DNA from 3 places in the Streptomyces sp. NPDC058683 genome. Region 2 is predicted to be linked to each of the others. Evidence: riboswitches for the same ligand, from Rfam matches in the RefSeq annotation. Region 2 holds a riboswitch; each other region holds the start of a gene.
What was found. A riboswitch is a leader RNA that binds a small molecule or an ion and turns the genes downstream of it on or off. The one in region 2 is predicted to bind cyclic di-AMP.
Positions count from the first base shown of each region.

Region 1: linked by a shared signal. The riboswitch ahead of ACFWXC_RS21465 (NlpC/P60 family protein) and the one ahead of ACFWXC_RS41570 (M23 family metallopeptidase) in region 2 are both predicted to bind cyclic di-AMP.
Region 3: linked by a shared signal. The riboswitch ahead of ACFWXC_RS07985 (peptidoglycan DD-metalloendopeptidase family protein) and the one ahead of ACFWXC_RS41570 (M23 family metallopeptidase) in region 2 are both predicted to bind cyclic di-AMP.

Region 1 covers NZ_JBHXSK010000018.1:140,002-150,342, reverse strand. The annotation lists gene ACFWXC_RS21475 (M23 family metallopeptidase) at 1-1,005, shown strand, start outside; gene pcrA (DNA helicase PcrA) at 1,099-3,585, opposite strand; cyclic di-AMP (ydaO/yuaA leader) riboswitch at 3,909-4,081, shown strand; gene ACFWXC_RS21465 (NlpC/P60 family protein) at 4,090-5,253, shown strand; gene ACFWXC_RS21460 (tellurite resistance/C4-dicarboxylate transporter family protein) at 5,337-6,305, shown strand; gene ACFWXC_RS21455 (hypothetical protein) at 6,309-6,662, opposite strand; gene ACFWXC_RS21450 (NlpC/P60 family protein) at 7,145-8,203, shown strand; gene ACFWXC_RS21445 (LuxR C-terminal-related transcriptional regulator) at 8,253-8,966, opposite strand; gene ACFWXC_RS21440 (PspC domain-containing protein) at 8,963-10,255, opposite strand.
Region 2 covers NZ_JBHXSK010000052.1:61,023-71,363, reverse strand. The annotation lists gene ACFWXC_RS41595 (MFS transporter) at 270-1,694, shown strand; gene lhgO (L-2-hydroxyglutarate oxidase) at 1,873-3,093, shown strand; gene trmB (tRNA (guanosine(46)-N7)-methyltransferase TrmB) at 3,148-4,029, shown strand; gene ACFWXC_RS41580 (PrsW family intramembrane metalloprotease) at 4,040-5,365, shown strand; gene ACFWXC_RS41575 (aldo/keto reductase) at 5,381-6,352, opposite strand; gene ACFWXC_RS41570 (M23 family metallopeptidase) at 6,507-7,550, opposite strand; cyclic di-AMP (ydaO/yuaA leader) riboswitch at 7,558-7,718, opposite strand; gene ACFWXC_RS41565 (PP2C family protein-serine/threonine phosphatase) at 7,987-9,081, opposite strand; tRNA gene ACFWXC_RS41560 (tRNA-Met) at 9,288-9,361, opposite strand; gene ACFWXC_RS41555 (dihydrofolate reductase family protein) at 9,418-10,341, opposite strand, start outside.
Region 3 covers NZ_JBHXSK010000005.1:269,905-280,245, forward strand. The annotation lists gene ACFWXC_RS07960 (aspartate aminotransferase family protein) at 1-135, shown strand, start outside; gene ACFWXC_RS07965 (helix-turn-helix domain-containing protein) at 257-880, shown strand; gene ACFWXC_RS07970 (DUF6126 family protein) at 877-999, shown strand; gene ACFWXC_RS07975 (tyrosine-protein phosphatase) at 1,022-1,819, opposite strand; gene ACFWXC_RS07980 (alpha-galactosidase) at 1,994-4,090, shown strand; cyclic di-AMP (ydaO/yuaA leader) riboswitch at 4,399-4,559, shown strand; gene ACFWXC_RS07985 (peptidoglycan DD-metalloendopeptidase family protein) at 4,564-5,523, shown strand; gene ACFWXC_RS07990 (SGNH/GDSL hydrolase family protein) at 5,763-6,548, shown strand; gene ACFWXC_RS07995 (TetR/AcrR family transcriptional regulator) at 6,594-7,196, opposite strand; gene ACFWXC_RS08000 (GNAT family N-acetyltransferase) at 7,238-7,780, opposite strand; gene ACFWXC_RS08005 (helix-turn-helix domain-containing protein) at 7,779-8,381, shown strand; gene ACFWXC_RS08010 (Glu/Leu/Phe/Val dehydrogenase dimerization domain-containing protein) at 8,451-9,629, opposite strand; gene ACFWXC_RS08015 (MBL fold metallo-hydrolase) at 9,736-10,341, shown strand, end outside.

The sequences.
Region 1 (10,341 bases), on a different contig from region 2:
AACTCCGACGGCACCCCGGCCCAGCCCGCGGAGCCGGAGGAGCACGCGCACGAGCCGCAGCCCGCCGACCCCTTCGACCAGTCGGCGACTCAGATGTTCGAGCAGCTCCCCTACGACGAGCTCCAGGAGTTCACGGAGGACTCCCCGGATGCCGGGGAGTTGGCCGCGACCGGTGAGCTACCTGCAGTAACGCCACTGCTGGAGGACCAGGAAGAGGTCACTCCGGCCACCCCGGCCGCGACACGCGCCGGCGGCCGCGCAGGGGCGCGTTCCCGCCGCCGTACGCCCCCCAAGCGCTCCGCGCTGCTGACCGTCGCCGTGCCCTCGGCCTGTGTGATGGGGGTCGCCGGCATCGCGGCCGCCTCCGTCGGCACCCTGACCGGCGGCGACGGCCAGGACTCCACCGCTTCCGCCTCGGACGCGCAGTCGGTGAAACCGTCCGCCGCCAACAGCAAGCTGGACGCCCAGCTGAGGACGCTCTCGGCGGGCGCCGACGACTTCGCCGACCGGGCCAGCCGGACCCAGGAGCGCATCGATCTCAAGACCCAGCAGGAGACCGAGAAGAAGAAGGCGGCGGCGGAGGCGGCCCGCAAGGAGCGGCTGCGCCCCAAGTACGCCCTCCCGGTCACCCAGCGGGGGCTCAGCGCCTACTTCGGCCAGGCCGGCGTGAACTGGATGTCCGTCCACACGGGCATCGACTTCCCCGTCTCCTACGGCACGACGGTGATGGCCGCGACCGACGGCGTCGTCTCCACCAAGTGGAACAGCGCCTACGGCAACATGATGATCGTGACGGCGAAGGACGGCACGGAGACCTGGTACTGCCACCTCTCGTCGTACCGCGTCGCCTCGGGTACGACCGTGAAGGCCGGGGATCCGATCGCGTACTCCGGGAACTCCGGCAACTCGACCGGCCCGCATCTGCACTTCGAGGTCAGGCCGGCGGGCGGCTCCGCCATAGACCCGCTGCCGTGGCTGCGGAGCCACGGGCTCGACCCGACCTGATCCTTCCTGATCCCGGCCAGTGAGCCCCGCTCGTGGCAGCGGGGCTCTCGTGGCAGCGGGGCTCGGCCTTCTGTCTTCGCAGCGTCTGTGCGGTTACAGCTTCTCTACCGGCGCGTACCGCAGCAGCAGCCGCTTCGGCTTGGTGTCGCCGAAGTCGATCGTCGCCTCCGCGTTGCCGCCCGTGCCCGTCACCCCGACGACCGTGCCGAGGCCGAACTGGTCGTGGGTGACCCGGTCGCCGACGGCCAGCGAGACCACCGGCTTCTCCGAGGTCCGCCGGGTGGCGAAGCCGGACGCGCCGGACGCCGAGGAGCGCGAGCGGGTCGAGGAGAGCGAGGCCGCCACGCCCGACGCGGGCCCGGAGGACACCGGCGCCATCGCCCCGGTCCGCTTCCACTCCAGATGCCCGGCCGGGATCTCCTCCAGGAAGCGCGAGGGCGGGTTGTACGACGGCTGCCCCCAGGCGCTGCGCATCGCCGACCGCGTGAGATACAGCCGCTCCCGCGCGCGCGTGATGCCGACGTACGCGAGGCGCCGCTCCTCCTCCAGCTCCTTGGTCTGGCCGAGCGCGCGCATGTGCGGGAAGACGCCGTCCTCCATGCCGGTCAGGAAGACCACCGGGAACTCGAGGCCCTTGGCGGTGTGCAGGGTCATCAAGGTGATGACGCCGGAGCCGTCCTCGTCCTCGTCGGGGATCTGGTCGGAGTCGGCGACCAGGGCCACCCGCTCCAGGAAGGCGGACAGCCCGGCCGGCGCCTCGCCCTCCCCGGACTCCTGCTCGAACTCCAGCGCCACGGAGGCGAGCTCCTGGAGGTTCTCGATCCGGGTCTCGTCCTGCGGGTCGGTGGAGGCCTGCAACTCGGCGAGATAGCCGGTGCGTTCCAGGATCGCCTCCAGGACGGTGGCCGGTCCGGCGCCGGACTCCACGACCGTACGGAGGTCCTCCATCAGCGTGTTGAACCGCTTGACCGCGTTGGTCGACCGCGCGGCCATGCCGTACGCCTCGTCCACGCGCTTGAGCGCCTGGGGGAAGCTGATCTTCTCGCGCTGGGCGAGGGCGTCGATCATCGCCTCCGCGCGGTCGCCGATACCGCGCTTGGGGACGTTCAGGATCCGGCGCAGCGGGACGGAGTCCTCGGGGTTGGCGAGGACCCGGAGGTAGGCCAGGACGTCCCGGACCTCCTTGCGCTCGTAGAAGCGGACACCGCCGACGACCTTGTAGGGCAGGCCGACGCGGATGAAGATCTCCTCGAAGACACGGGACTGCGCGTTGGTGCGGTAGAAGACGGCGACGTCGCCCGCCTTCGCCTCGCCCGCGTCCGTCAGACGGTCTATCTCGTCGGCGACGAACTGCGCCTCGTCGTGCTCGGTGTCGGCGACGTAGCCGGTGATCTGCGCGCCCGCGCCCGCGTTGGTCCACAGGTTCTTCGGGCGGCGGGACTCGTTGCGCTCGATGACCGCGTTGGCGGCGGAGAGGATCGTCTGCGTGGAGCGGTAGTTCTGCTCCAGGAGGATCGTCGTCGCGTTCGGGTAGTCCTCCTCGAACTGGAGGATGTTGCGGATCGTCGCGCCCCGGAAGGCGTAGATCGACTGGTCGGCGTCGCCCACCACGCACAGTTCGGCGGGCGGCAGGTCCTGCTCGCCCGGCGGCACGTCCGCCTCGTGCGCGCCGGTGCCGACCAGCTCGCGCACGAGCGCGTACTGGGCGTGGTTGGTGTCCTGGTACTCGTCGACCAGGACGTGCCGGAAGCGGCGGCGGTAGTGCTCGGCGACGTCCGGGAAGGCGCGCAGCAGGTTGACCGTCGTCATGATCAGGTCGTCGAAGTCGAGGGCGTTCGCCTCGCGCAGCCGCGACTGGTACATGGCGTAGGCCTGGGCGAGGGTCTTCTCGAAGCCGTCACTCGCCCGGGCGGCGAAGTCCTCCTCGTCGACCAGCTCGTTCTTGAGATTGCTGACCTGGGCGCTGAACGACTTCGGCGGGAAGCGCTTGGGGTCGAGGTCCAGGTCCCGGCAGACCAGTGCCATCAGGCGCTTGGAGTCGGCCGCGTCGTAGATCGAGAAGGAGGAGGTGAAGCCGAGCTTCTTGCTCTCCCTGCGCAGGATCCGCACGCACGCGCTGTGGAAGGTCATCACCCACATCGCGTTCGCGCGCGGGCCGACGAGGTGCTCGACGCGCTCCTTCATCTCGCCCGCGGCCTTGTTGGTGAAGGTGATCGCGAGGATCTGCCCCGGGTGCACCTGGCGCGCGCCGAGCAGGTGCGCGATGCGGTGGGTGAGCACGCGCGTCTTGCCGGAACCGGCGCCGGCCACGATCAGCAGCGGGGAGCCGGCGTGCACGACGGCCGCCCGCTGGTTCTCGTTCAGCCCCTCCAGGAGCGCGGCCGGGTCCAGGGCCGGGCGGGCGGCACCGTCGCGGTAGTAGGCGTCCCGGTCCGGGGGCGCGTCGAACTGCCCGCCGAACAGATCGTCCGGAATCGGCTCCGGTACGTGCTCGTCCTCGGGCGGCGGCGGGGGTTCCTCCTCGTGGCCGCGCGGGGGCTGGAGGCTCGCCAGGAAGCTGTCGTCAAAGAGGCTGCTCATCGCTCTCCGAGTCTAGGGCGCCTCACTGACAACCGGTCCCCACCCCGGAAAGTCACCCCGGTCACCTGCCGGAATCGGCCCCTCACGGTCAGCGATCACACACCGTGAGCACGGTCGCACCCGTCAGTCGAGCACGCGGACCACTCGACCGCACCGGACAAGTGACCCCATACCATCCCCGATCAACCGATCCGACCGATCCGCAACACCAAGGTCACGAAAATGTATCGGGCATATCGCACATCAAACTTCACACAGGGCACACGAGTTGGTTAGCGTGCCGGGCAGGCCGTACGACCTCCACCGGCGAACCTCGCCGGGCCGCACGGCCTCCGCCGAATCCAGGGTGCCGCCGCGCATCCGGAACCGGGGACCCACACCGACCTTGGGGTGAATCGGTCCCGACTTCCCACCGGGGAACGGACCGTAGGGCAACCCTTCCGAACCACCCGCCCGAACCCGACAGCTAACTCGGTAGGCGGAACACGGAAGGAGTCGCCCCCGTTGGCGTCGCACCGCAAGTCACGTCCGTCCGCAACGCGCGTAGCAGGCATACGCACCCCCGCCCTGGCCACCGCCGCCCTCACCTCCGTGGCACTGCTCTCCCAGACGGCCAACGCCGCACCCCCCGAGGACGGCAAGCCCAGCCTGGAGGAGGTCGAGAAGAAGGTCGACGCCCTCTACCGGCAGGCCGAGTCGGCGACCGAGAAGTACAACGCGGCCAAGGAGAAGACCGGCAAGCAGCGCAAGCAGGTCGACACCCTGCTCGACGACGTCGCCGAGCGCACGGACCGGCTCAACAAGGCGCGTGAGGAACTGGGGTCGTTCGCCGCGGCCCAGTACCGGACCGGGGCCAGTGCGCCCGACACGGCGACCTTCCTGCTCGCGGACAGTCCTCAGGACTACTTCGACCAGACGCAGCTGATGACCCGGCTGACCTCGCGCCAGAAGGACGCGGTCGACGACTACACCACACAGCAGTCCGCGACCATGGCGAAGCGGCAGGAGGCCGCCCAGAGCCTGGAGACGCTCACCGAGACGCAGGACGACCTCAAGACCGCCAAGACCACCGTCCAGACGAAGCTGACCTCCGCACGGGAGCTGCTGTCGCAGCTGACGGCCCAGGAGAAGGCACGGCTGGCGGAGATCGAGAAGCAGCAGCGGGCGGCGGCGGCACGCAAGGCGGCGGAACTCGCTAAGCAGCAGGCGGCGTCCTCGTCGACATCGGCCTCCAGCGGCTCCTCGTCAACATCGTCGTCGTCTTCATCGTCTTCGTCGTCCTCCTCCGACTCCTCCGACTCCTCCTACGGGACGAAGGCCGCCAAGGCGATCGCCTTCGCCCGCGCGCAGATCGGCAAGCCGTACGTGTGGGGCGCCACCGGCCCCGGCTCCTACGACTGCTCCGGCCTCTCCCAGGCCGCCTGGAAGGCCGCGGGCGTCTCCCTGCCGCGCACCACGTACGACCAGGTGAACGCCGGCACCACCGTCTCCCTCGCCGACGCCCTCCCCGGCGATCTGGTCTTCTTCTACGACGACGTCACCCACGTCGGCATCTACATCGGCAACGGCATGATGATCCACGCCCCGAAGCCCGGCGCGTACGTCCGGGAGGAGTCGATCTACTACGGGGGCGAGTCGATCATCCACAGCGTGGTGCGACCGGCCTGAGAGGCGCGCACACGCGCGCTTTTCGTGCCGCACGCGCGCGTGCCCCGCTCGCGCGGCGGGTGAGGGTCCCTAGCATCGGCGGCATGTCCGGCATTTCACCCCTTCACGCCTGGTGGGCGCAGCGCCCGCCGGCGGCCGGGGCCGCTGTGATGGCCACCGGCATCGTGTCGGTGGCGTTGCATCTGGCGGGGGCTGAGACGGTCTCCCGGGTCGCGCTGGCGCTGGCCTGCGTGGCCTGGGCGGTGCTGGCCGCGCAGTTCCTCGTACGGCTGCTGGAGGACCGTCGGCGGTGGGTGGCGGAGGCGGAGACGCCGGGCGCGCTCACGGCCGTGGCGGCCACGACGGTCCTGGGGACCCGGTTCTCGGCGCTCGGCCGGCAGACCCTCGCCGAGGCCCTGCTGGCGCTGTCGGCGGTGCTGTGGCCGCCGTTGCTGGCCCTCGTCGTACGGCACTGGAAGCGGCACATGCCCGGTGCGGTGTTCCTGACCTGTGTGGCCACGCAGGGGCTTGCCGTGCTGGGGGCGACGCTGGCGGCGGCCGCGACGACCGCGTGGCTCGCGCACACGGCGCTGGTGCTGTTCTGGCTGGGGCTGGTGCTGTACGGGTTCGCCGTGGCGCATTTCGAGTGGCGGCAGGTGACCGAGGGGCCGGGCGACCACTGGGTCGCGGGCGGCGCGCTCGCGATCTCCGCACTGGCCGGGGCGAAGCTGCTGGCCGCCGACAGCGCCCGGCTGTACCTGTGGAACGACGACGACCGGGGCGTCCTGCGCACGGTGACGGTGGCGCTGCTCGTCCTGTCCCTGACCTGGTACGTCGGGCTGCTGGCCGCCGAGGTGGCGCGCCCCCGGCCGCGTTACGACGTGCGCCGCTGGGCGACGGTCTTCCCGATGGGGATGACGGCCGCGGCGATGCTGTCGGTCGCGGCCGCCGTCGGCGTCCCGTGGCTGAGGTGGCCGGGGCGGGTACTGGTGTGGGTCGCGGTGGCCGCCTGGCTGGCGGTCGCCGCCGGCGCGGTGGCGGCCACCCGCGCCGCCCTCAGGAACGCTTCCTGAGGGTCACGTCCACAGCACGGCGATGAAGATGTTCACCATGGTCAGCAGGCCCACCAGGCCGAAGACACCCTTCTCCACCTTCTCGTCGTCCCGTTTCACGTAGACGAGCCCGAGGATCACGATCAGCAGCGCGAGCTTCACGCCGATCTTGACGGTGTTGACGTGGTGGTCGTCGGCCTCGTTGAGGCCGACCAGGATCACACCGGTCGCGAGCATGGTGAACGCGCCGTGCAGCATCCCGGGGACGAACCGGGCGGTGCCCTGGCCCATCGCCTTCATCTGGGTGAGGAAACCGCCGAGGAGCGCGGCGATGCCGATGATGTGCAGGCCGACGAAGAGATGGATGAGTACGCCCATGGCCCCGGAGCCTAATCAGGGTCCCCTGGAGCGCCGGGCACCGGCCCCTCCCTCGGCGCCCGCCGCCGTCCGCCCGCACCCGCCCGCACGGCATCGCATATATGCACCCCATAGCACCCCGCGCACCCCGCTCGCCCCGGAACCGCCGCTTCGGTCATCCCGCCCCGTGAAGCCGACGGCTCCGGACCGGAATCCCGGTCACATACCGTCGGGTAACGATCCGGTCACACCAATTCCGCGCATCGCGTTACCAGGCCGACACACTCCGGCCTAGCGTCCTCCCCCAGGTGGCCGACTCCCCACCGCCGCCCGGGCCAGGGGCGGCAGTCGGACACCACCGCCGAGAAAGTCCGGCGGCGGCCCGCTCCCCTGTGCGGGCCGCCGCCGGACGCGCAATCCGCACCCCCGCGGACGTATGCGTGCTCCCCCTGGTGTGCGTACGGACGACACGGCGGTCGTACGAAAGGACGTGACCAGTCCAGGTGGCAGCGCACCGCAAGCCCCGACAGCGCTCGCTCAGCGGCAATACGGCCCGCACGGCCGCCACCCTCGCCCTGGCGGGCGCGGCCACCGCGACGGGCTTCGAAGGGACCGGGCACGCCGAGCCGCAACTGACACCGTCGCAGGTGAAGGCCAAGGTGGACCAGCTGTACCAGGAGGCCGAGGCGGCCACCGAGAAGTACGACGGAGCGAAGGAGAAGGCCGACACGGCCGAGCGACGGCTCAAGGCGCTCCAGGACGAGACCGCCCGCAAGCAGGAGAAGCTCAACTCCGCGCGGGACGCTCTCGGTCTGGCAGCGGCCGCGCAGTACCGCGACGGCGGTATCGATCCGGCCTGGCAGCTGGCGCTCTCCAGCGATCCCGACCGCTATCTGGACAACGCCGCGTTCGCCGAACGGGCCGGTGCCGCGCAGGCCGGCGCGGTGGCGCGGGTGCGCAGGCAGCTGCGGGAGATCGAGCAGTTGCGCGGCGCGGCGCACGTCGAGCTGGCCTCGCTGAGGTCCCGGCAGGCCGAGCTGAAGCAGCAGAAGACCACGGTCACCGGCAAGCTCGACGAGGCCCGGCGGCTGCTGGACGGGCTCTCGCCCCAGCAGCGGGCGGCGGTCACGGGGGACGGTGCCTCGTCACGCGCGTCCCGCTCGGCCACCGGGGCCCGCGCCACCCTGGCCCCGGGCGGCGCCACGGCCTCCGACTCCCGTGCCGCGGCCGCCGTGGCGTACGCCTACGCCAAGCTCGGCAGCCCCTACGTCTGGGGCGCGACCGGCCCCGACGCCTTCGACTGCTCGGGACTCGCCCAGGCCGCCTACCGCGCCGCCGGCGTCTCCATCCCCCGCACCACCTACGCCCAGATCAACGCCGGCCGCCGCGTCTCCCGCTCCGAACTCCAGCCGGGCGACCTGGTGTTCTTCTACTCGGGCATCAGTCACGTCGGCATCTACATCGGAAACGGCCAGATGATCCACGCCCCCAATCCGTCGGCGCCGGTACGGATCGCCCCCATCGACGAGATGCCGTTCGCCGGGGCGACGCGGGTCGCGTGAACCCCGTCGGCCCGGCCTCGGCGGGCAGCCGAGCCGCCCCGGCGCCGCCTCAGACCAGGCGGCGCGCGGTCGCCCAGCGGGTCAGCTCGTGCCGGTTCGACAGTTGCAGCTTCCGCAGCACCGCCGACACATGGGACTCGACCGTCTTGACGGAGATGAACAGCTGCTTGGCGATCTCCTTGTAGGCGTAGCCGCGCGCGATCAGGCGCAGGACCTCGCGCTCGCGCTGGGTGAGACGGTCGAGGTCCTCGTCGACCGGCGGGGCGTCGGTGGAGGCGAAGGCGTCCAGGACGAACCCGGCCAGCCGCGGGGAGAAGACGGCGTCGCCCTCCTGTACCCGGAAGATCGAGTCGACCAGGTCGGTGCCGGTGATCGTCTTGGTGACATAGCCGCGGGCGCCGCCGCGGATCACGCCGATCACGTCCTCGGCGGCGTCCGACACGGACAGCGCGAGGAAGCGCACCGGCCGTTCGGCGTCCGCCGTCAGCGAGGCGCACCGGCGCAGCACTTCGACCCCGCCGCCGCCCGGCAGGTGCACATCGAGGAGGACCACCTCGGGCCGGGTCGCGGTGATCACCGAGACCGCCTGGTCGACGTCGGCGGCCTCGCCGACCACCTCGACGCCGGTCTGCTCGGTCTGGCCGATCTCCGCCTGGACACCGGTACGGAACATCCGGTGGTCGTCGACGAGGACCACGCGCACCCGGCGCCCGGCCTGCTCCGTGCCTTCCGCCGGGCCGTTCGCCTCGGTCGCGTCGCTCATGACGTCTTCTCCGCCCTCTCCATCTCCAGCTCGACCTCTGTGCCGCCGCCCGGCACGGACCGCAGCCGTGCCGTGCCGCCGTGCCGCTCCATGCGGCCGATGATCGATTCTCTGACACCCATGCGGTCGGCGGGTATCGAGTCGGGGTCGAAGCCGGGACCGCGGTCGCGGACGGACACGAAGACCGTCCTGCCCTCGGCTTCGGCGTAGACCTGGACGGCGCCGCCCTCGCCACCGTACTTGGCGGCGTTGACCATCGCCTCGCGCGCGGCCTGCATCTGCGCGCCCGTCCGTTCGTCGAGCGGGCAGTCGCCGACCACCACGACCTCGATGGGGACGCCGTGCTTGTCCTCGACCTCCGCGGCGTTGCGCCGGACCGCTTCGGCGAGGGTGGCGGGCTCGTCGGCCTCCTCCTTGCCGCTGCCCTCGGGCTTGTAGAGCCAGGTGCGCAGGTCACGCTCCTGGGCGCGGGCGAGGCGGCGCACCTCGTTCGCGTTCTCCGCGTTGCGCTGGATCAGGGTCAGGGTGTGCAGCACGGAGTCGTGGACATGGGCGGCGACCTCGGCGCGCTCCTGGGCGCGGATGCGCATCAGCCGCTCCTCGGAGAGGTCCTGGGTCATCCGCACGAGATACGGCCCGGCGAGCAGCGTGATGCCGACGAGCACGGCGAGCGAGGCCTGGAGCACCGCCCCGATGTGCGCGGCGGAGCCCTGCATGACGAAGACGCCCGAGACGCCCGCGGTGACGAGCAGGACGCCGACGCCCGCGCGCAGCAGCGAGAGCGTGCGGCGCCGGCTGCCGACCTCGACCCAGCGGGCCCGGCGGGCGTTGTCCGCCTGGCGCCAGACGAGCGCCACGCCGGCGGCGACCAGGACCGCGGGCAGGAGATAGGCCTTGGCGCCGCTGGTGAGGTTGACGCTGCCCACGAACACTATGGACACGACGACCATGAGGAGCAGCGCCGCGATCTGGCCTCTGTCGGGTCTGCGGGCGACGAGTCTGCGGCGGCCGTCCGCCGAGGTCTCGGTGGTGACCAGGGAGGGCGGCTTCTGACCGCCGACGCCGCCCAGGCCGAGGGGTACGAAGAACCAGAACGCGGCATACAGCAGTGCGCCGAGGCCGTTGGCCATGAACAGGCCGACGAAGACGAGCCGCACCCACACGACGGGCAGGCCGAGATGCCCGGCGAGCCCCCGCGCCACCCCACCGAGCCAACGGCCGTCGCTGCTGCGGTAGAGCTTGCGCGGCGGCCGCGGGTCGTCGAGGGGCGCTGCTGCGGCTTCCGGCATGCCATCGATGTTCACACGCCGGGAGTCCCCGGGCATCAGGGTCGGCCCCCGAGACTCCCCTGATCTTCGGATTTCTCCGCGGCGAG
Region 2 (10,341 bases):
CCAGTACAGCGGGCCGACCCACGCAAGGACCATGGAACCGCTCCCCCGATGGCCGGAGAAGAGCGCACGGCCAGGCGCACGGCCACACGGCGGGGGCACGACGCGACAGGCCGTGCACGGTGCGTATATGGGCCGCACTCGCGTACGGACCACAATCCCGCCATCCGGAACAATGCCCCTTAACGCTTGGGATGCGGCGAACTACGCTGGGTTTACGAATGCCGCGTGGTTATGCCATCGCGGCAGCCGTCTGTGTCGAGGGGTGGCGCATGTCCAGGGAGCAACGCGGGCCGAACGAAAAACTCGGCACCGTTCTCGCCCTCGCGGGAATCAGCAACGCAGGACTCGCGCGTCGCGTCAACGATCTTGGCGCTCAACGCGGGTTGACTCTTCGCTACGACAAGACGTCGGTGGCGCGCTGGGTGTCGAAGGGCATGGTGCCGCAGGGCGCCGCGCCGCATCTCATCGCGGCCGCGATCGGCCAGAAGCTCGGCCGCCCGGTGCCGCTCCACGAGATCGGCCTGGCGGACGCGGATCCCGCGCCCGAAGTGGGCCTCGCCTTTCCCAGGGACGTCGGACAGGCGGTGCGCTCGGCCACCGAGCTGTACCGGCTCGACCTCGCCGGCCGCCGGGCCGGTTCCGGCGGCATCTGGCAGTCGCTGGCCGGATCGTTCGCAGTAAGCGCGTACGCAACGCCCGCCTCGCGCTGGCTGATAACCCCCGCCGACAGTTCGGTCGCGCGGGAGGCGAACACCGCCGAGGCCTCCGGCGCACCGCTCAAAGTCGGCCACAGCGATGTGCAGAAGCTGCGGGAGGCCGCCGAGGACGCCAGGCGCTGGGACTCCAAGTACGGGGGCGGCGACTGGCGTTCGTCGATGGTGCCGGAGTGTTTACGAGTGGAGGCGGCACCGCTGCTGCTCGGCGCGTACTCCGACGAAGTCGGGCGGGCGCTGTTCGGGGCGAGCGCCGAACTGACCCGGCTCGCCGGGTGGATGGCCTTCGACACGGGACAGCAGGAGGCCGCGCAGCGGTACTACATCCAGGCGCTGCGGCTCGCCCGCGCGGCGGCCGACGTGCCGCTCGGCGGGTATGTCCTGGCATCGATGTCGTTGCAGGCGACGTACCGCGGGTTCGGCGACGAGGGCGTCGACCTCGCGCAGGCGGCCGTCGAGCGCAACCGGGGGCTGGCCACCGCGCGGACCATGAGCTTCTTCCGGCTGGTCGAGGCACGGGCACATGCGCGTGCCGGTGACGCGCAGGCGGCGGGGGCCGCGCTGAAGGCCGCGGAGGGGTGGCTGGAGCGGGCGCGGGAGGGGGACAACGATCCCTCCTGGCTCGGTTTCTACGGATACGACCGGTTCGCCGCCGATGCCGCCGAGTGCTACCGGGACCTGAAGGCGCCGCGGCAGGTGCGGCGGTTCACGGAGCAGGCGCTGTCGAAGCCGACCGAGGAGTTCGTGCGGTCGCACGGGCTGCGGCTCGTCGTCTCCGCGGTCGCCGAACTGGAGTCCGGAAACCTGGACGCGGCGTGCGAGCAGGGGGTGCGGGCCGTGGAGGTGGCCGGGCGGATCTCGTCGGCGCGGACGACCGAGTACGTGAAGGATCTGCTGCACCGGCTGGAGCCGTACGGGGACGAGCCGAGGGTGGTGGAGCTGCGGGAGCGGGCGCGTCCGCTGCTGATGGCGCCGGCGTGAGGGTCGCCTAGCCGTCTGCCGGGCTCATGTCGTAGGGCGAGTGCGGGTGCGTGGGGGCTGTTCGCGCCCACGCGGCGGCAGCCGCACATCGAAGGCGCCCCGTGCCCTGAAGGGACGCTTCCCCGGCTCCGCGTTTGAAGTGGCTGTCAGTGGCGCAGTGCACTATCGAGCGTGGGAGGTGGTGCAGGTGTCTGCCGGGGTTGCTCATGACTGTGATGTGCTCGTCGTCGGGGGCGGGATCGTCGGGCTGTCCACGGCGTATGCGATCAGCCGGGCCGCGCCCGGTACCCGGGTCACCGTGCTGGAGAAGGAAGCCGGGGCCGCACGGCACCAGACCGGGCGGAACAGCGGGGTCATCCACAGCGGGATCTACTACCGGCCCGGGTCGCTGAAGGCGCGGTACGCCGTCAAGGGTGCCGCCGAGATGGTCAAGTTCTGTGCGGAATACGGCGTCGCGCACGCCGTCACCGGCAAGCTGATCGTCGCCACCGAGCGGGCCGAGCTGCCCCGGCTGCACGCGCTCGTGCAGCGCGGCCGGGAGAACGGGATACCCGTGCGGGAGCTGGGGGCCGCCCAGATCGCGGAGTACGAGCCCGAGGTGCGGGGGCTCGCCGCCATACACGTCGGGACGACCGGTGTGTGCGACTTCGCGGGAGTCGCCCGGCAGCTCGGCGAGGCCTCGGGGGCGGAGATCCGCTACGGGGCCCGGGTCGAGCGCATCGACCGGCGCCCGGAGCGGGGCGTGGCCGTGCTCACCGCGCGCGGAGACGTCGTACGCGGGCGGGTGCTGGTGAACTGCGCCGGGCTGTACAGCGACGAGATCGCCCGGCTGGCCGGGGACGAGCCGGGGATGCGGATCGTGCCGTTCCGCGGGGAGTACTACGAGCTGGCGCGGCGGGAGCTGGTGCGCGGGCTGGTGTACCCGGTGCCGGATCCGGCGTTCCCGTTCCTCGGGGTGCATCTGACCCGGGGCATCGACGGGGGCGTGCACATCGGGCCCAACGCGGTGCCGGCGCTGGCCCGGGAGGGGTACGGGTGGGGGGTCGTACGGCCCCGGGAGGTCGCGGGGACGCTGGCCTGGCCGGGAGCGTGGGCGCTGGCGCGACGGCACTGGCGGTACGGCGGCGGGGAGCTGCGGCGGTCGGTGTCGAAGCGGGCGTTCACGGCGGCCGTACGGCGGCTGCTGCCGGCCGTGACGGAAGCGGACCTGGTGCCGGCGGCGGCCGGGGTGCGGGCGCAGGCCGTGCTGCGGGACGGCTCGCTGGTCGACGACTTCCTGATCAAGGAGAGCGCACGGACCGTGCACGTGCTGAACGCGCCCTCGCCGGCGGCGACGGCCTCGCTGCCGATCGGGCGGGAGGTGGCACGCCGGGCGCTGGAGATGCTGGGCTCGGTGTGACCCGGGCGCGACCCCGCCAACCCGTCCCGCACGGGCCGTAAAATCGACTCCACTGTGTCTGACTCGCTCAATGCCCCAGAGACCCCCCGGCCCGCCGAGACCGTCCCCGGCGCGGGCTCCCCGCATGCTCCCGGTGTGTCCGTCCGGCACACCCGGACCAAGGGAGAACCGCGGTTCCCGGACGGGCCCAGCGCCGATCCGGCCGGATCGCACTTCGAGCGGCGGATCCGCAGCTTCCAGCCACGGCGGAGCCGGGTCACCGCCGGGCAGGCCGACGCCCTGCAGCGGCTGTGGCCCAAGTGGGGGCTGGATATCGACGGGCAGCACGTCATCGATCTCGGTGAGCTGTTCGGCAACGGCAATCCCGTCGTCCTGGAGATCGGGTTCGGGATGGGTGAGGCGACCGCGCAGATGGCCGCCGAGGACCCGGGCACCAACATCCTCGCCGTCGACGTGCACACGCCGGGGCAGGGGAACCTGCTCAACCTCGCCGACCAGAACGGGCTGTCCCACATCCGGGTCGGCAACGGGGACGCGATCATCCTGCTCCGGGAGATGCTCACGCCCGACTCGCTCGACGGGCTGCGGGTGTACTTCCCGGACCCCTGGCCCAAGAAGCGGCACCACAAGCGGCGGCTGATCCAGCCCGAGTTCCTCGACCTCGCCGCGACCCGGCTCAGGCCGGGAGCGATCGTGCACTGTGCGACGGACTGGGAGCCGTACGCCGAGCAGATGCTCGAAGTGCTCGACGCGCACCCGGCGTTCGAGAACACCCAGGCCGAGGGCGGTTTCGCGACACGTCCCGGGTACCGGCCGCTGACCCGTTTCGAGGGGCAGGGGCTGGACAAGGGACATGTGGTGAACGATCTGCTCTTCCGTCGCGTACAGCATCCGGTGCAGCAGGGCGATCAGCACCGACTGGAGTCACCTCGTTAGGGTCGATGCCGTGGCCACCTTTCCGCCGCCGTACCCGCCGTATCCGTCGTACCCCCCGGACCCCACCGGCGCCGGGCTGCGGCATCCCCGCTGGTGGCAGCGGCGCTGGGTGCGGTACGGGGCGCTGAGCACCCTGCTCGCCCTCTCCGGCCTGGTCATCCTCGCGCTGGTGCGGGAGCAGACGGGCACGGAGGGCTTTCTGGTCGGGCTCGGCCTGGCGGTGCTGCCCGTGCCGCTGCTCATAGGCGCGTTCCGCTGGCTCGACCGGGTCCAGCCCGGGCCCTGGCGGAACCTGCTGTTCGCGTTCGCCTGGGGGGCGTGTGCGGCCGCGCTGATAGCGATCGTCGCCAACAGCTTCGCGACGCGGTGGATAGCGACGGCGACGGCGGATCCGAGCAGCGCGGACACGCTCGGGGCGACCGTGATAGCGCCGATCGTCGAGGAGTCCGCCAAGGCCGCGGCCGTGCTCCTGGTCTTCCTGTTCCGCAGACGGGACTTCACCGGGATCGTCGACGGGGTGGTGATAGCCGGGGTCACCGCCACCGGGTTCGCGTTCACCGAGAACATCCTCTACCTCGGTACGGCCTTCGGGACCGACCAGCTGAGCGGCGACACCGGCATCGCCTCCGTCACCGCCGCGACGTTCTTCGTGCGCATCGTCATGTCCCCCTTCGCGCACCCCCTGTTCACCGTCCTCACCGGCATCGGGTTCGGCATCGCCGCGTTCTCCGGGGAACGGCAGCGGGTGCGGCGCGTGCTCGTACCGCTCGCCGGACTGCTGCTCGCGATGAGCATGCACGCGTTCTGGAACGGGTCGTCGACGTTCGGGCAGTACGGGTTCTTCGCCGTGTACGGCATGTTCATGGTGCCGGTGTTCGGGCTGCTGACCTGGCTGGCGATCTGGACGCGGCAGCGGGAGCTGCGGACCGTGCGGGAGGAGCTGCCGGCGTACGTGTACGCCGGGTGGCTGGGGGCGGCCGAGCCGTTCGTCCTGGGGTCGATGCGGGCGCGGCAGATGGCCAGGGAGTACGCCGCGTACCACTTCGGCAAGCCGGCCGGGCGGGCGGTCGCCGAGTACGAGGCGTACGCGACGACGCTCGCCCTGCTGCGGCGCCGGGGGCAGCGGGGGCGGGCGGGCGCCGACTTCGTGGAGCGGGAACGGCACCTGCTGACGGAGCTGCGCAGCCGACGTGAGCTGGTCCGCCCCGCCCTCGACTACGCGGCCCGCACCGCCGCCCCGAACGGCTGGCCGGGCTACGCGCCACCGGCCTACGGGGCACCGGGGTGGTACGGGGCGGCGGTGCCGTATCCGTCCTACAACCCGTACCGGGGTTAGCGGGAAAAGCGGGCGTCAGGCGGAGGCCGCCGTGAGCCGGGTCAGCTCCTGGTCCGTCAGCTCCAGGTCCGCCACGCCCAGCAGGGCCGGGAGCTGTTCCAGGGCGCGGGCCGAGGCGATGGGGGCCGTGACGGTGGGCTGGGCCGCCAGCCAGGCCAGGGCGACCGTGGGGACCGGGGCGGAGTGGGCCTCGGCGATCTCGTCCAGGGCGGTCAGCACCTTCTGACCCCGCTCGGTCTCCAGGTACTGGGCCGCGCGGCCCGCGCGGGCGCTGTCGACCGTCGTGCCCGGGCGGTACTTGCCGGTGAGGAAGCCGGCGGCCAGGGCGAAGTACGGGACCGCCGCGAGGCCGGTGCGGGAGGCCAGGTCCTGGAGGGGGCCCTCGTAGGTGTCGCGGGAGACCAGGTTGTAGTGGGGCTGGAGGGCGACGTACCGGGCGAGGCCCTCGCGGTCGGAGAGGTCCAGGGACTCCTGGAGCCGCTCGGCGGTGATGTTGGACGCGGCGATGTGCCGGACCTTGCCCGCCCGCACCAGTTCGTCCAGGGCGCCGATGATCTCCTCGACCGGGATCTCGGGCTTGTCGAAGTGGGTGTAATACAGGTCGATGTAGTCGGTGTCCAGGCGGCGCAGGGACGCGTCGGCGGCGGCCTTGATGTTGGCGCCCGACAGGCCCGGGTAGTCGGGGTGCTGGCTGACCTTCGTCGCGATCACGACGTCGTCGCGGTTGCCGCGCGCCTTGACCCACTTGCCGATGACGGTCTCGGACTCGCCGCCCTTGTGGCCCTCGATCCAGGCCGTGTACGAGTCGGCGGTGTCCACGAAGTTGCCGCCGGCGGCCGTGTACGCGTCGAGGACGGCGAAGGAGGCGGCCTCGTCGGCGGTCCAGCCGAAGACGTTGCCGCCCAGGCAGAGCGGAAAGACCTCCAGGTCGGAGGCGCCGAGCTTACGGAGGGAACGGGAAGCGGAAGAACCGGAAGAAGGGGTCATGCCTCAGTTCAACACCGGCTGCCGGTGCGCCCATGCCGACGCAACGCGAAGTTCTCGTAAAAGCGGAATGCACCGGGGTACCGCGGGTACACCGAACCGGCAGCCCTGACGTCGGGGGGTTGTCGTCAGGGCCGCCGGGGATCAGTGGGGTCCGTCAGGGGTTGAGGCCCTTGCCGCGCAGCCAGGTCATCGGGTCGATGCCGGTGGCCTGACCGCCGGGGTGGACCTCCAGGTGGAGGTGCGGGCCGGTGACGTTGCCGGTGGCGCCGACGCGGCCGATGACGTCACCGGTGGCGACCTTCTGGCCGACCTTGACGCCGATCGAGGACTGGTGACAGAACCACAGCTCGGTGCCGTCGTCGAGGGTGAGGATGGTGCGGTAGCCGTACGAGCCGGCCCAGCCGGCCTCCGTGACGGTGCCGCTGTGCACGGCCTTGATCAGCGTGCCGGTGGGAGCGGCGAAGTCGAGGCCGGTGTGGTAGCCGGAGGCCCACATCGAGCCGGCCTGCCCGAAGGTGCCGGTGATCGTGTAGGAGACGACCGGCAGCGTGTACTGCTTGGCCAGCGCGGCGAGCCGCTGCTGCTCGGCCTGTGCCTTCTCGGCGGCCTGTGCCTGCTCCTTGGCGTCGGCGGCCTTGGCGGCCGCCGCCTTCTCCGCCTTGGCCTCCGCGTCGGAGACCGCCTTGTCGGCGGCGGCCACGGCCTTGGCGGTGGCCTTGACGTCGAGCTGGGTCTGCTGCTGCTCGGCCTGGGCGATGATCCGGCTGCGCAGCGCCTCACCGGCGTCGGCCGAGGAGTCGGAGGAGTCCGCGTCGGTGGCGGGCGTCGTGGTGACGCTGCTGAGCGCGGTCTGGGTGACCTGGTGGCCGCCGTCCTCGCCGAGCAGGGAGTCGACGGACGACGGCAGGTCGGGCAGCGAGATGGAGACCGGCGGCTTGCCGGTGTTGGCGCTGGCCATGCCGCCCGCGCCGACGGCGGCGATGACGCCTACGCCGAGGACCGTGGAGCTGCGGGCGAGCCCGCCGCCGCGCTGCTTGGCGACCCGGTGCCGGCCGCGTACCGGGGCGAGGGACTCCTCGGTGGGGTTCCACTCCTCCCAGGGGCCCTCGTCGGTGCGGTAGCCGCCGTAGCCGAAGGTCTCGGGTTGACGCTGGCTGGGCACGAACGGAGCTGTCGGAGCAGGCGGGTTGGACGCCACGCGGGCGCACTCCTTTCCTTCCGCTGCCTACCGGGTTAGCTGACGGGTTCGGAGCGGGAAGGTCTCCTACGCGCGTATACCGGCCGTTTCGTACCCGGCGGCAGCCGTGCGATTCACCCCAAGGTGGTGGTTCCCCGGTTCCCTTGCGGGATTCGGCGCGTGCGCGCGGAGCCGTCGCGGGTGACGGCTGGGACGACCGCGCTGCGTTATCGAACGTTAATAGACCCGGCTGTCAGATTCCAAGCTGTTCTCCTTGATCATTAAGCTTTCAAAGCATGGACTTACCTGCCATGAACGGTCAAAAACGGTCGACTTGACCCTGCGTTCTGTCCAGCTCAGGAGTCACAGGCGTTTTGATGGTGACTCAGCCGTTACGCGGAGGGCGGTCGTCCGTGCACCGAGGGTGACAATCCCCAGAACGGCCGCGTGATCGCGCTCAGGGCCGCCGTACGGCCAGCAGCGCCATGTCGTCCGTCATGCCGCCGCCGGTGTGCCGGCGCACCTCGGCCGCGAGCCGGGCCAGCAGCGCGCCGGGGGCGGTGACGACACGGCCGGTCAGCCGCCGCTCGGGGTCGTAGAACCGGCCGTGCGCGTCCCGCGCCTCGGAGAGGCCGTCGGTGTACAGCAGCAGCGTGGCCCCGCTCGGGAACGCGTACTCGGCGGCCCGGTCCGGCCAGGCCCCCAACTCGCCCATCCCGAGCGGCAGCGCGGCCTCGGGCACCCGTACCGGGCGCACCTCGCCGTCGCCGTACACCAGCAGGGGCGGCGGATGGCCGCGGTTGACGACCCGGATCGCGCCGTCGCCGTGCGGGAGTTCGACGAGTACGGCGGTGGTGAACCCCTCGACCGCCTCGAGGCCGCCGCGCCGGACGCCCTCGCGGGCCAGCGCCCGCTCCAGCCGCCCCGCCACCGCCTCCAGCGTGGCCTCCTGCTCGGCGGCCTCCCGGAACGCGCCGATGAGCACGGCGACGGCGGCGACCGCGCCCATGCCCTTGCCGCGGACGTCGCCGACGATCAGCCGTACGCCGTACGGGGTGTCCTGGACGGCGTACAGGTCGCCGCCGATGAAGGTGCCCTCCTGGGCCGCCTCGTAGCGGGCCGCGATCTCGAAGCCGCCGATCCGCTCGGCGGGCTCGGGCAGGACCGCCCGCTGGGCGGCCTCGGCGATCTCGCGGGCGGAGGCGAGGCGCTGGTCGCCGAGGCGCACGACCCGGTTGATGCCGACGGCGAGGGCGGCGACGGTGACCACGGTGAGGACCTCGGTGACCGTGTCGACGTTCGGGCCGAAGCCGAAGCGGGCGTGCACGGCGTAGGCGGCGAGGAAGGACGTGAGGCCGGTCAGGACGGTGGTGCGCAGCGAGGAGAGGGGCGCGGCGATCAGCGGGGCGGCCGTGAAGAACGGGACCGCCGTGAAGGCCTGTGGGGTGAGGATGTCGTAGCAGACGCCGGCGACGATCAGCAGGGCCGGCAGGAAGCGGGCCAGGGTGCGGACGGCTGCGGACCCGTCCTCCTGCGCCTCTCCAGGGGCCACGGTACGACTCCCCATATGTCCCAGGTGTCCAATGCGTGTCCGTCCAGGTTTGCGGCTGCAAGTGTGCGGGGGCGAGCGGTGTGGGCCGGGCGGATGAGTGCGGACGGATGTGATGAGGGACACGTGCCGGGATATGACCCGGTAGGTGACGGTAAATGACTCAGGGCCGGAATCCTCGTTCTTGGATTCCGGCCCTGATTCTTCAGTAGCGGGGACAGGATTTGAACCTGCGACCTCTGGGTTATGAGCCCAGCGAGCTACCGAGCTGCTCCACCCCGCGTCGGTGACACCAGCATACGCCATCGGAAGGGGGAGAGTCACACGGGTTAAGAGAGGTCAGCCGAGCAGGTGCGCGTTCGGGGTCTTCGCCAGGTCCTCGTACTCGCCCAGCACCAGCACCGCCACCCCCGCCTCCCGCAGCATCCCCGTCCCGTCGGCCGCCGCCACGAAGGTGTCCGGCTCGCGCCACGCCGTCACCACCCGCCGTACCCCGGCCCGGAGGATCAGCTCGGCGCAGGGGCGCGGCCGGGACGCGCGGTGGGTGCAGGGTTCGAGGCTGGTGTAGACGGTGGCCGTGGCCAGCCGGGGATCGGCCGGGGGGATCTTGGCCAGGGCCGCCTCCTCCGCGTGGACGACGGAGTCGCCGGCCTCCCGGGAGTGGCCGCGGGCCAGTTCCGTGCCGTCGGCCGCGACCACCACCGCGCCGACGCTGAACGCGGTCCGGGAGGGCGGGCAGTCGGCCGCCAGCCCGCAGGCGAGGCGCAGCCAGTGCCGGTCCGCGGCGGACGCCACCGCACCCGCGCCGGGCGCGGTGGGCTCGTACCGCATCAGGACGACGTCCTCGATACGGCGGCTCTCCAGGAGCCGCAGCCGCCCGGCCTGGTACCCGCCCGGGCCGAACAGGCGCGGTGCCTTCGGGTCGCCCACGAAGAGCGGGGCCAGGACCAGCTGGAGTTCGTCGGCCAGGCCCTGCTGGAGAAGCTGGGTGTGGACGGTGCCGCCGCCCTCGACCATCAGCCGGCCGACCGCCCGCTCCTCGTGCAGGTCCGTCAGCAGCGCGGGCCAGTCGAGACCGGCGCCGAGGGAGACGACGTCCGCGGCGATACCGAGGCCGCGGATCCGCGCCGCGCCCGCCTCCGTCGTGTACACGACCTTCTCGCCGCCGGTGTGCCAGAACTTCGCGTCCGGGTCGAGGTCGCCGGTCGCGGTGACCGTGACCTTGAGGGGGTACTCGGGCTTGCCCGCGGCGGTCCGGGCCGC
Region 3 (10,341 bases), on a different contig from region 2:
CTGATCGTCGACGAGTCGGACGTGGACCGTTTCGTGGCGGCCTTCACGGACGTGATGGACGACGCCCACAGCGGCGGCGGCCTGATGTGGGACTTCAGCAAGACCCTCATCAAGCAGGCGGTGGCCAACCGCTGACGCCGAGCGGGGGCCTCCTGCGGGCGGCCCCCGACTTTCCGTCTCCGGCTTTCTGTCTCCGGTTTTTTGTCTCTGAGGCAAGAGATTTGCCGCTGAGGCAACAACCCGGCTCAATAGAGGCATGAACGCCTCAGACCCGGCGCCGTCCGCCGGTCCTGGCGACGAGCTGCCCGCCGTCGCCCCGCAGCTGCGCTCCCTGCGCCGTCGCGCCGGCCTCACCCTGGAGGCCGCGGCCCGGGACGCCGGGCTGTCGCCGGCCCACCTCTCCCGGCTGGAGACCGGGCAGCGCCAGCCCTCGTTGCCGATGCTGCTCTCGCTCGCCCGTGTCTACGGTACGACGGTTTCCGAGTTGCTCGGCGAGACGGTCGCCGACCGGGACGCGATCGTGCGTACCGCGGACATGGAACCGACCAGGGCGGGCGGCTGGACGTACTGGCAGGCCGGCGCGCCCGGCCGGGGCATGCAGGCGCTGCGCGTCCGGGTGCCGTACGGCACCCAGGGCGACATCGTGCGGGTGCATCCCGGCGAGGAGTGGCTGTACGTCCTGCACGGGCGGCTCCGGCTGCGCCTCGGTGACACCACCCACGTGCTCGCGCCCGGCGACAGCGCGCACTTCGACTCGCTCACCCCGCACCGGCTCGCCGCCGAGGACCACGACGGGGTCGAGCTCCTGTTCGTCCACACCCTGCTGCAGAGTCCCCTGGCCGCGTTGTGCCTGGGGCCGATCACTGGAGAGCTGCCGTGAGCAACATCGAGGAGAAGTTCCCCCGGGCCCTGTGGGTCCGGCTGATCATCTACATCGCCGCCGGGCACGTCTTCGCCGCGTTCCTCTACCTGCTGTTCGCCGTAGGCGGCAAGGGCTGAGCGCTCCCGTCTCTGCCCGGCCTCAGTCGAGGAGGCGCCCGCGCAGCCGCTCGCGGGTCTCCGGGGTGAGCTTCAGGCCCTGCTCCAGGTACGTGTCGACGTCACCCCACGTCTCCTCGATGCTCTCGAAGGCCGCCGTCAGATACTCCGCGCGGGCCTCGAAGAGGGGGCTCAGCAGTTCCATCACCTCGGGGCTGTAGGCGCTGTCCCCGCCGCCGCTGCGCCGCACCTTGTAGCGGCGGTGCTTGGCGTTGGACTCCAGGTAGTCGGCGAGGATCGCGTCCCGCTCCACGCCCACCGCGAGGAGCGTCACGGCTATGGAGACGCCCGCCCGGTCCTTGCCGGCCGCGCAGTGCATCAGCGCCGGGACGCTATCGTCGGCGAGCCCGTGCAGCACACGCGAGTGCTCGTCGGTGCGGTCCCTGACGATCACGCGGTACGAGCTGACCATCCGGTTCGCGGCCTTGCCGTCGCCCAGCAGGCCGCGCAACTGCTCGATGTCGCCCTCGCGGACCATCGTCCAGAACTCGGCGCCGTGCGCCGGGTCGGTCAGCGGCAGGTTCACGTTCCGCACGCCGGGCAGCTCGACGTCCGGGCCCTCCAGCTTGTGGTCGGCCGCGTTGCGGAAGTCGAAGATCGTGTGCAGGCCGAGGGAGGCGAGGAACTCCGCGTCCTGCTCCGTCGCGTGCGCCAGATGCCCGCTGCGGAACAGCGCACCGTGCCGGACCCGGCGCCCGTCCACGGTCGGCAGGCCGCCCACGTCACGGAAGTTGCGCACACCGGCCAGCTCGGGCTCGGTCGACGGGACCTGCTGCGTCACGGGGGGCTCCTCCCGGTCGGCCCCATCGGCGCTGCTCGTCGACGGGCACTGGATCGACCATACGACATCGGTTTCCACGGGCAATGAGTTGTCCACAGGCGTTGCCTCCGGGGCCCGCGCCCTTGATGATGTTGGTGCTTGAGCGGATCTGTTGGCACTTGTGTGAGGTTTCTCGTGGTGGACATCGCCGAAAACGGTCGTACCTGGCTCCTGTCGGGCCCGGGCAGCAGCTATGCGCTGCACCTCACGGAGGGCGACGAACTGCTCCACCTGCACTGGGGCCCGAAAATCGGGCTCGCCGACGCCGAGGAGCTCAGCACCCGGGCGCTGCCCGGCTACTGGGCGTTCGAGTCCCCGCTGGACGGCCGCGAGGAGTACCCCGTCGAGGGCGGCCCCCGCTTCGTCCGCCCCGCGCTGTCCGTGCGCACCGAGGAGCGCCGCGGCACCGAGTGGACCTTCGAGTCGTACGAGACGGACGGCGGCGCCGGGGATGCCGCGGCCGGCGAGGAGCTGCGGCTGCGCTTCCGGGACGACGGGATCCTCATCACCCTGCACTACCGGATGCGCGGCGACGTCGTCGAGCGCTGGGTGACCGTCGACAACCACGGGGACGCGCGCGTGGAGCTGCTGCGGGCCGACCCCGCCGCCTGGACGCTCCCCGACCGCGAGGGCTGGCGGCTCTCCCAGCTGCACGGCCGCTGGGCCGCCGAGTCCCGCCTCACCAGCGCGCCTCTCACCTACGGCGAGAAGGTGATCGGCAGCCGCCGCGGCCACACCAGCCACCAGCACCTGCCCTGGGTCGCCCTCGACACCGACGCCACCGAGGAGCGCGGCGAGGTCTGGGGCTGTGCCCTCGGCTGGTCCGGCTCCTGGCGGATCGCCGTCGCCCAACTCCCCGACGCGCGCGTGCAGATCACCGGCGGCGCCGGCTACGACGACTCGGGCCTGCTGATGCTGGCCGAGGGCGAGTCGTACACCAGCCCGGTCTTCGCGGGCCTGTGGACCGACGGCGGCTTCGGCGGGGCGAGCCGCGCCTGGCACGCCTACCAGCGGGCGTACGTCATCCCGGACGCCGAGCAGGACCGGCCGGTGCTGTTCAACTCCTGGGAGGCCACCACCTTCGACATCTCCGAGGAGCAGCAGGCCACCCTCGCCCGGCGGGCCGCCGCGATCGGTGTCGAGCTGTTCGTGGTCGACGACGGCTGGTTCGGCGCCCGCACCAGCGACCGCGCGGGCCTCGGCGACTGGACGCCCAACCCGGACCGCTTCCCCAAGGGACTCAAGCCCCTCGCGGACTACGTGCACGCCCTCGGCATGCAGTTCGGCATCTGGGTCGAGCCCGAGATGGTCAACGCGGACAGCGACCTGTACCGCGCACACCCCGACTGGGTGCAGTACCAGCAGGGACGAAAGCGGACGGAACTGCGCAATCAGCTCGTTCTCAACCTCGCCCGCGAGGACGTCCAGGAGTACCTCTGGGAGCAGCTGGACACCCTTCTGTCCAGCGCCCCGATCGACTACGTCAAGTGGGACTTCAACCGCTGCTTCACGGACGCGGGCTGGCCCGGCGAGCCGTACCCGCAGCGGCTGTGGGTCGACCACGTCCGTGGGCTCTACGCCCTGCTCGACCGGATCCGGGCGGCCCACCCGGGCGTCGCCATCGAGTCCTGCTCCGGCGGTGGCGGCCGGATCGACCTCGGCATCATGAGCCGCACCGACGAGGTGTGGACCTCCGACAACACCGACCCGCTGGACCGGCTCGCCATCCAGCACGGCTTCAGCCAGATCCACCCGGCCCGGGTGATGTCCGCCTGGGTCACCGACAGCCCGAACCACCAGCTCAACGGCCGGGTCAGCAGCCTGCGTTTCCGCTTCGTCAGCTCTATGGCCGGGGCGCTCGGGGTCGGCGGCGACCTCTCGCAGTGGACCGAGGAGGAGCTCGCCGAGGCCGGCCGCTGGGTGGAGCTCTACAAGGACATCCGGCCCCTGGTGCAGCGCGGCGACCAGTTCCGGCTGCGGCCGCCGACCGGCGGGCTCAGCGCCGTGCAGTACACGCTCGGCGACGAGACCGTGGTCCTCGCCTGGCTCCAGGCGCAGAGCTACGGCGAGCCGATGCCGGCGCTCCGCTTGCAGGGCCTCGACCCGGCGGCGTCGTACGAATGCCGCGAAACGGGCGAAGTGCATCGAGGTGCCGTTCTGCTGCACCACGGGCTGCGCACCGAGCTGCGCGGCGACCTGGATGCGACGGTTCTCCGGCTGCGTCGCATCTGAGCCTTCTGACCGATTTGGTGCCTTCATTGCAACTCGGTGCGGAATAAGGGGACGTGGCGTGACGTGCGTGAGGAGCGTCATATTCGTGACCGTCCGTCGCGCGTCATGTTCACGTAATTCCCCTGCTTTTCAAGGGGATCAGGAAAGCGCGGAAGGGTGGAATTCACGGAGGGTGACCGGGGATTCCCGTAACGGATCAAGCGAAACTCGGACAGAGGGAATATGCCGCTTGTTTACGCGCGCCCTACTCGCTTACGTTCGCCACGCATCCGGACGGAACGCCGAATCCTGCCGCCGCCCGGAGTCCCCACACACACTCACCCGTGCCTGGCAGGAGCGGGGGACCCACCAGGTATGACCGCCTGTTCCGGTTCCCGGGACGGCTAGGGGTGTAGCCACGCCTTCCCGCGTGGCCGGGCAGCTCCAGCCCGAACCCGACAGCTCACCTCGCAGGCGCCGGAGAGGAATGCGTCATGCCCGCGAAGGGTAAGCACCGCCGCCCCAAGTCCCAGCGTTTCACCCGTTCGATGGCCGTCGCCGGAACTGGTGGCGCCGCGCTGGCTCTGCCGCTCATGGGGGCCACCGGCGCCCACGCGGCCACCTCGCAGTCCGTTTCCGAAAAGGCCACCCAGTCGCTGTCGACCGTCGAGAAGACGGCTGTGCGAAAGGCCGCCGCTCAGCAGTCCGCCGTTCAGGATTCCGGCACCGGTGATTCCGCGCGCCGCGTCTACACGGTGGTGCCCGGCGACTATCTCTCGAAGATCGCCCGCGAGCACGACGTCAAGGGCGGCTGGCACCGGCTCTACGCCGACAACCGGCAGGCCGTCGGCGACAACCCCTCGCTGATCCACCCCGGCCTCAAGCTCACGCTCGGCGGCCGCCACGCCGCGACGACGGACACCCCGAGCTCGGACTCCCGGTCCGGGACGCGGTCCCACGCGCGGTCCGACTCGCAGTCCTCCGCCCCCTCCTCGTCGCCCTCGGACACGGCCTCCTCCTCGGACGCGCCGACGACGACCGCCTCCGGTTTCACCCTCCCGGTCACCGGTGGCACCATCGGCACCGGCTACCACGTGGCCGGCAGCATGTGGTCCAGCGGCTACCACACCGGCGTCGACTTCGTCGTCCCGACCGGCACCCCGGTCAAGGCCGTCGGCGAAGGCACGGTCGTCACGGCGGGCTGGGGCGGTGCCTACGGCAACCAGGTCGTCATCAGGCTCGCCGACGGCTACTACGCGCAGTACGGCCACCTCTCCGCGCTCTCCGTCTCGGTCGGCCAGACCGTGACCGCGGGCCAGCAGGTCGGCCTCTCCGGTGCCACCGGCAACGTGACCGGCCCGCACCTCCACTTCGAGATCCGGACCACCCCCGACTACGGCTCGGACATCGACCCCGTCGGCTACCTCCGCTCGAAGGGCGTCGCCGTCGGCTGACCCGGTACGCCCACTGATCTGACACGCACTCCGAAGGCCGGACCCCCGATCCCCGGGTCCGGCCTTCGGGCGATCGACGCTTCAACGCCACTGCTCAGAGGCTTATTCCTGGCTTGGCCGAGTATTTACAAGTGTCTTATCTCACCGCTAGTCAACCCCTTATTACGGTCGCGTAGGTCACAGTTGAAGGTGAATCATGGTCCGACGTGGCAGACGATTCGAAGAGTGACAATGCATCAGTGATCGGGTCGTACGTGGCGGTGGGGGACAGCTTCACCGAGGGCGTCGGCGACCCCGGCCCCGACGGGGCGTTCGTCGGCTGGGCGGACCGGTTCGCGGTACTGCTGTCGGACCGGCAGCCCGAGGGCGACTTCGAGTACACCAACCTCGCGGTGCGCGGGAAGCTGCTCGACCAGGTCGTGGCGGACCAGGTGCCGCAGGCCCTGGAACTCGCCCCGGACCTGGTCTCCTTCTGCGCCGGCGGCAACGACATCATCCGCCCCGGCACCGACCCCGACGAGGTGGCCGAGCGGTTCGAGCGGGCCGTGGCCCAACTGACCGAGGCCGTCGGCACGGTTCTGGTGACCACCGGGTTCGACACCCGGGGCGTGCCCGTCCTCAAGCATCTGCGCGGCAAGATCGCCACCTACAACGGCCATGTCCGGGCCGTCGCCGACCGGTACGGCTGCCCGGTCCTCGACCTCTGGTCCCTGAAGACCGTGCAGGACCGGCGGGCCTGGGACGGCGACCGGCTGCACCTGTCTCCCGAGGGGCACACGCGCGTGGCGCTGCGGGCCGGTCAGGTGCTCGGCGTCGAGGTGCCGGCCGACCCGGACCAGCCGTGGCCGCCACTGCCGCCCCGCGGCACCCTGGAGGTCCGCCGCGACGACGTGCACTGGGCCCGTGAGTACCTGGTGCCGTGGATCGGACGACGGCTGCGCGGCGAGTCGTCGGGCGACCACGTGACGGCCAAGGGGGCGCTCTCCCCGGACGACATCAAGATGCGGATCGCTTCCGTGGCTTGAGGGCGGCAAGAACGCGTAAGGGGCGGCACCCTGGCGAGCCGCCCCTTACTGCTCCTCGGGAAGCCCCAGTTCGCGCGCCAGCGCCTCGTCGACCCACTCCTGCGCCCGGGAGCGCGACAGGGCGCCCGGGTACGAGGTGAGCTGGACCGCGAGCCCGTCGAGCAGGGCGGTCAGCCGCAGCGCCGCGGCCGTGGGGTCGGGGCACCGGAACTCGCCCGCGGCCACCCCTTCGGCGATGACCTCCGCGATCGCCGCCTTCCACTGCTGGTCCAGCCTCTTGGTGACCTCCCGCAGGGCGGGCTCGCGCAGCGCCACCGCCCAGCCCTCGATCCACAGCCGCCAGCCCTTGGCCTGCCCGGTCGGCGCGTACCAGCGCACCGCCGCCCGCAGCCGGCGGGACGCCGACGTACCTCGGCCCAGCAGCTTGCGCAGATGCGCCAGGTCGTCCTCGGCGGCGTAGGAGAAGGCGGCGGAGACCAGCTTCTCCTTCGTGGAGAAGTGGTACAGCACCAGCGCGTTGCTCACCCCGAGGGCCGAGGCGACATCGGCGATCCGTATCGCCGCCACGCCCCGCGCCTCGATCTGCTCGATGGCGGCCCGCAGCAGTTCCTCCCGCCGCTCGGCCACGCTCAACCGCACTCTCGCCACGCGGTCACCCTAATCGGTCGTACCCCGCGCGCGTCGCCGCGTCAGGCCAGCGGCAGCCGCATGAGCGTGAGGTCCAGCCAGCGGCCGAACTTGGTGCCCACCTCCCGGACCGTGCCGGCGTGCTCGAAGCCGAACCGCTGGTGCAGCCGGACCGACGCGGTGTTCTCCGCCTCGATGCCCGCGATCACGACGTGGTGGCCGGCCGCGCGCGCCGCGGTGATGAGAGCGCCCAGCAGCGCCGAGCCGATGCCGAGCCCGTGCCGGTCCTCGCGGACGTAGACCGAGTCCTCCACGGTGTGCCGGTAGCCGTCCAGCTCCCGCCATGGCCCGTACACCGCGAATCCGGCCACCTCGCCCGCCGCCTCGCCCGCCACTTCGGCCGCCACTTCGGCCACGAACGCCGAGCCGCGCGCCAGATGGATGGCGAGCCAGGCCGCTCCCTCGGCGGGAGACTGCGGGGTCTCGGTCCACAGCGCCGTCGAGTGCTCGATCGCGTGGTTGCGGATCGCCCGCACGGCCTCCGTGTCACCGGGGCGGGCCGGGCGGATCGTCACCGTCCCGCCTCTCTCGTATATTGGATTCATGTCCAACATAGTAGATCCGTCGGCGGACTCCTTGGCGGCACGGATCGCGGCCCGAGTCCGCACCGAGCGGGAACGCCGTCGCTGGACCCTGGCGCAGCTCGCGGACGCCTCCGGTGTCTCCGCGGCGATGATCAGCCGGATCGAACGCGGCGAGAGCAGTCCCACCGCCGTCGTCCTCGGCAAGCTGTCCGCCGCGTTCCAGCTGAGCGTCGCGTCCCTGCTCGCTCTCGCCGAAGGCGGCCAGGACGCCATGGCCGAGACCGCGGGAGTGCGGCGCGGCGCCGAGGCGGCCGAGTGGCGCGACCCCGGCACCGGCTACCGGCGCCGCCAGATCACCGGCCCGCGCTTTCCGGCGGAGATCGCCGAGATCCGCCTGCCCGCCGGGGCCCGGGTGCCCTACCCGGCCGCCGCCTTCGCCTTCGTACGACAGCTCGTCTGGGTCCTCGACGGCCGTCTGACCTTCCACGACGGCGACACGGTCCACGAACTCGACGCCGGCGACACCGTCGAACTCGGCCCGCCCGCCGAGCGTGTCTTCGCCAACACCACGGACGCCGAGTGCCGCTACGCCGTCGTCCTCACCCGCGACGCACAGCCGTAAGCACGGCGCCTTCCCGCCGAACCTCGTGGCCTCGCTTCAGGGCGCGGGCGCCGCTGAGCACCCGTCCCCTCAGCGGTACCAGCCGAACCGTTCCGTGATCACCGGCAGCCGGTCGCCCACCAGCGCGTGGGACGCGGCGCGCGGGGTCGTGCCGTCGGACTCCGCGCGATCCAGCATCAGCTCCACCAGGGCCCGCATCGAGCGGCGGGTGTGGGCGAACGCCTCGTCCGCGTCCGGGCCGATGTCGCCGAACAGGGTCCACCACCACCAGGCGTTGGTACCCGAGTTGACCACCACGTCCGGCAGCACGGTCACCCCGCGCGCCGCGAGCCGCTCCTCCGCCTCGGGCAGCACGGGCATGTTGGCCGCCTCCACGATCCAGCGGGCGGTGACCAGGTGCTCGTTGGCCGTGTCGACGGCGTAGGACACCGCCGCCGGCACCAGCACCTCCGCGTCGGCGGACAGCCAGGCGTCGCCCGGCAGCTCGAGATCGCCGGGGCGCAGCACCGCGCGGTCGACGGTGCCGTACGCGTCCCGCGCGCGCAGCAGCGCCTCGACGTCCAGGCCCGCCGGGTTGGCGATCGTGCCCTTGACGTCGGCGACGGCCACCACCGTGAGCCCCGCGCGGGCGAGGAAACGCGCCGTGGCCCCGCCCATCGTGCCCAGCCCCTGCACCGCGACCCGCGTCCCCAGGTACGGCACCCCGGCCCGGTCCAGGGCCGTCAGCGCCGACTCGGCGACCCCGCAGCCGCCGACCAGCTCGTCGAGACCGATCCCGTCCACCTCGATGGCGAAGGCGTCCGCCAGCCGCCGCCGGGCCGCCGCCTCGTCGTCCAGCAGCGGATACACGGCCTGGATCGAGGAGACCAGCCCCGCCTCGACGGCCGCCCGGTCCACCAGGTCCTGGGTGAGTCCGAGGTCCTCGCCGGTGGTCCAGAAGCTCTCGACATACGGCCGCATGGCACGCAGATAGCGGACCAGCAGGGCGTACGACCCCGGGTCCTGCGGATCGCAGTCGATGCCCCCCTTGGCGCCGCCCAGGGGGATGTAGCGGCCCTCGGGGTGGTAGTGCAGGGCCTCCTTCATCGTCATGCCGCGCGCCAGCCCGGTGACCTCCTCCAGGGTGCAGCCCGGCCGCATCCGCAGGCCGCCGCTGGCCACGCCCCGCACCAGCCGGTCGACGACCAGGAAACCCTGCCGGCCGGTGACGTGGTCGGTCCAGACGAGAGACATCAGTGGAGCGGCCATAGTGGCTCCCGAGAGGTTCGTGAAAGAGGGTGCTACTGAACAGTGGGTCAGTATCCGGAGCTGGGCGGCAGGGTGTCAACGCCGACCACCCGAGGGGCCGACCATAATGGAGTACCTCGGCCACACCACTGGAGGTACCGTGTCCCGTTTGCGTTCCCTGAGCTCCGGGCTCCGCGAGCTGCGGCCCGCTGCCTTCGGCGTGGACCCCAGCGGCGCACGCATGGCCCGCATCCAGGGCTCACCGCACTTCAAGGACGGTGTCTTCCAGAACCCCGGCGGTACCGCCCGCACCCGCCCCTCGGGCTCGATGCTGAACTTCGCGAAGATCTACTTCGAGAAGGAGCAGCGCGTCCGCCGCGCTCCCCGGGGCACCGTCCCGGTGCACGCCACCACGGTCGCCGACCTCGCCCGGCCCGCCGCGAGCGGGCTGCGGGTGACCTGGATGGGGCACTCCAGTGTGCTCGTGGAGATCGACGGGCACCGGGTCCTGTTCGACCCCGTCTGGGGTGAGCGCTGCTCCCCGTTCCCGTTCGCCGGGCCCAAGCGGCTGCACCCGGTACCGCTGCCGCTGGCCACGCTCGGCCCGGTCGACGTGGTGGTCATCTCGCACGACCACTACGACCACCTCGACCTGCCCACCATCAAGGCGCTGGCCGGCACGGACACCGTCTTCGCCGTGCCGCTCGGCGTCGGCGCCCACCTCGAACACTGG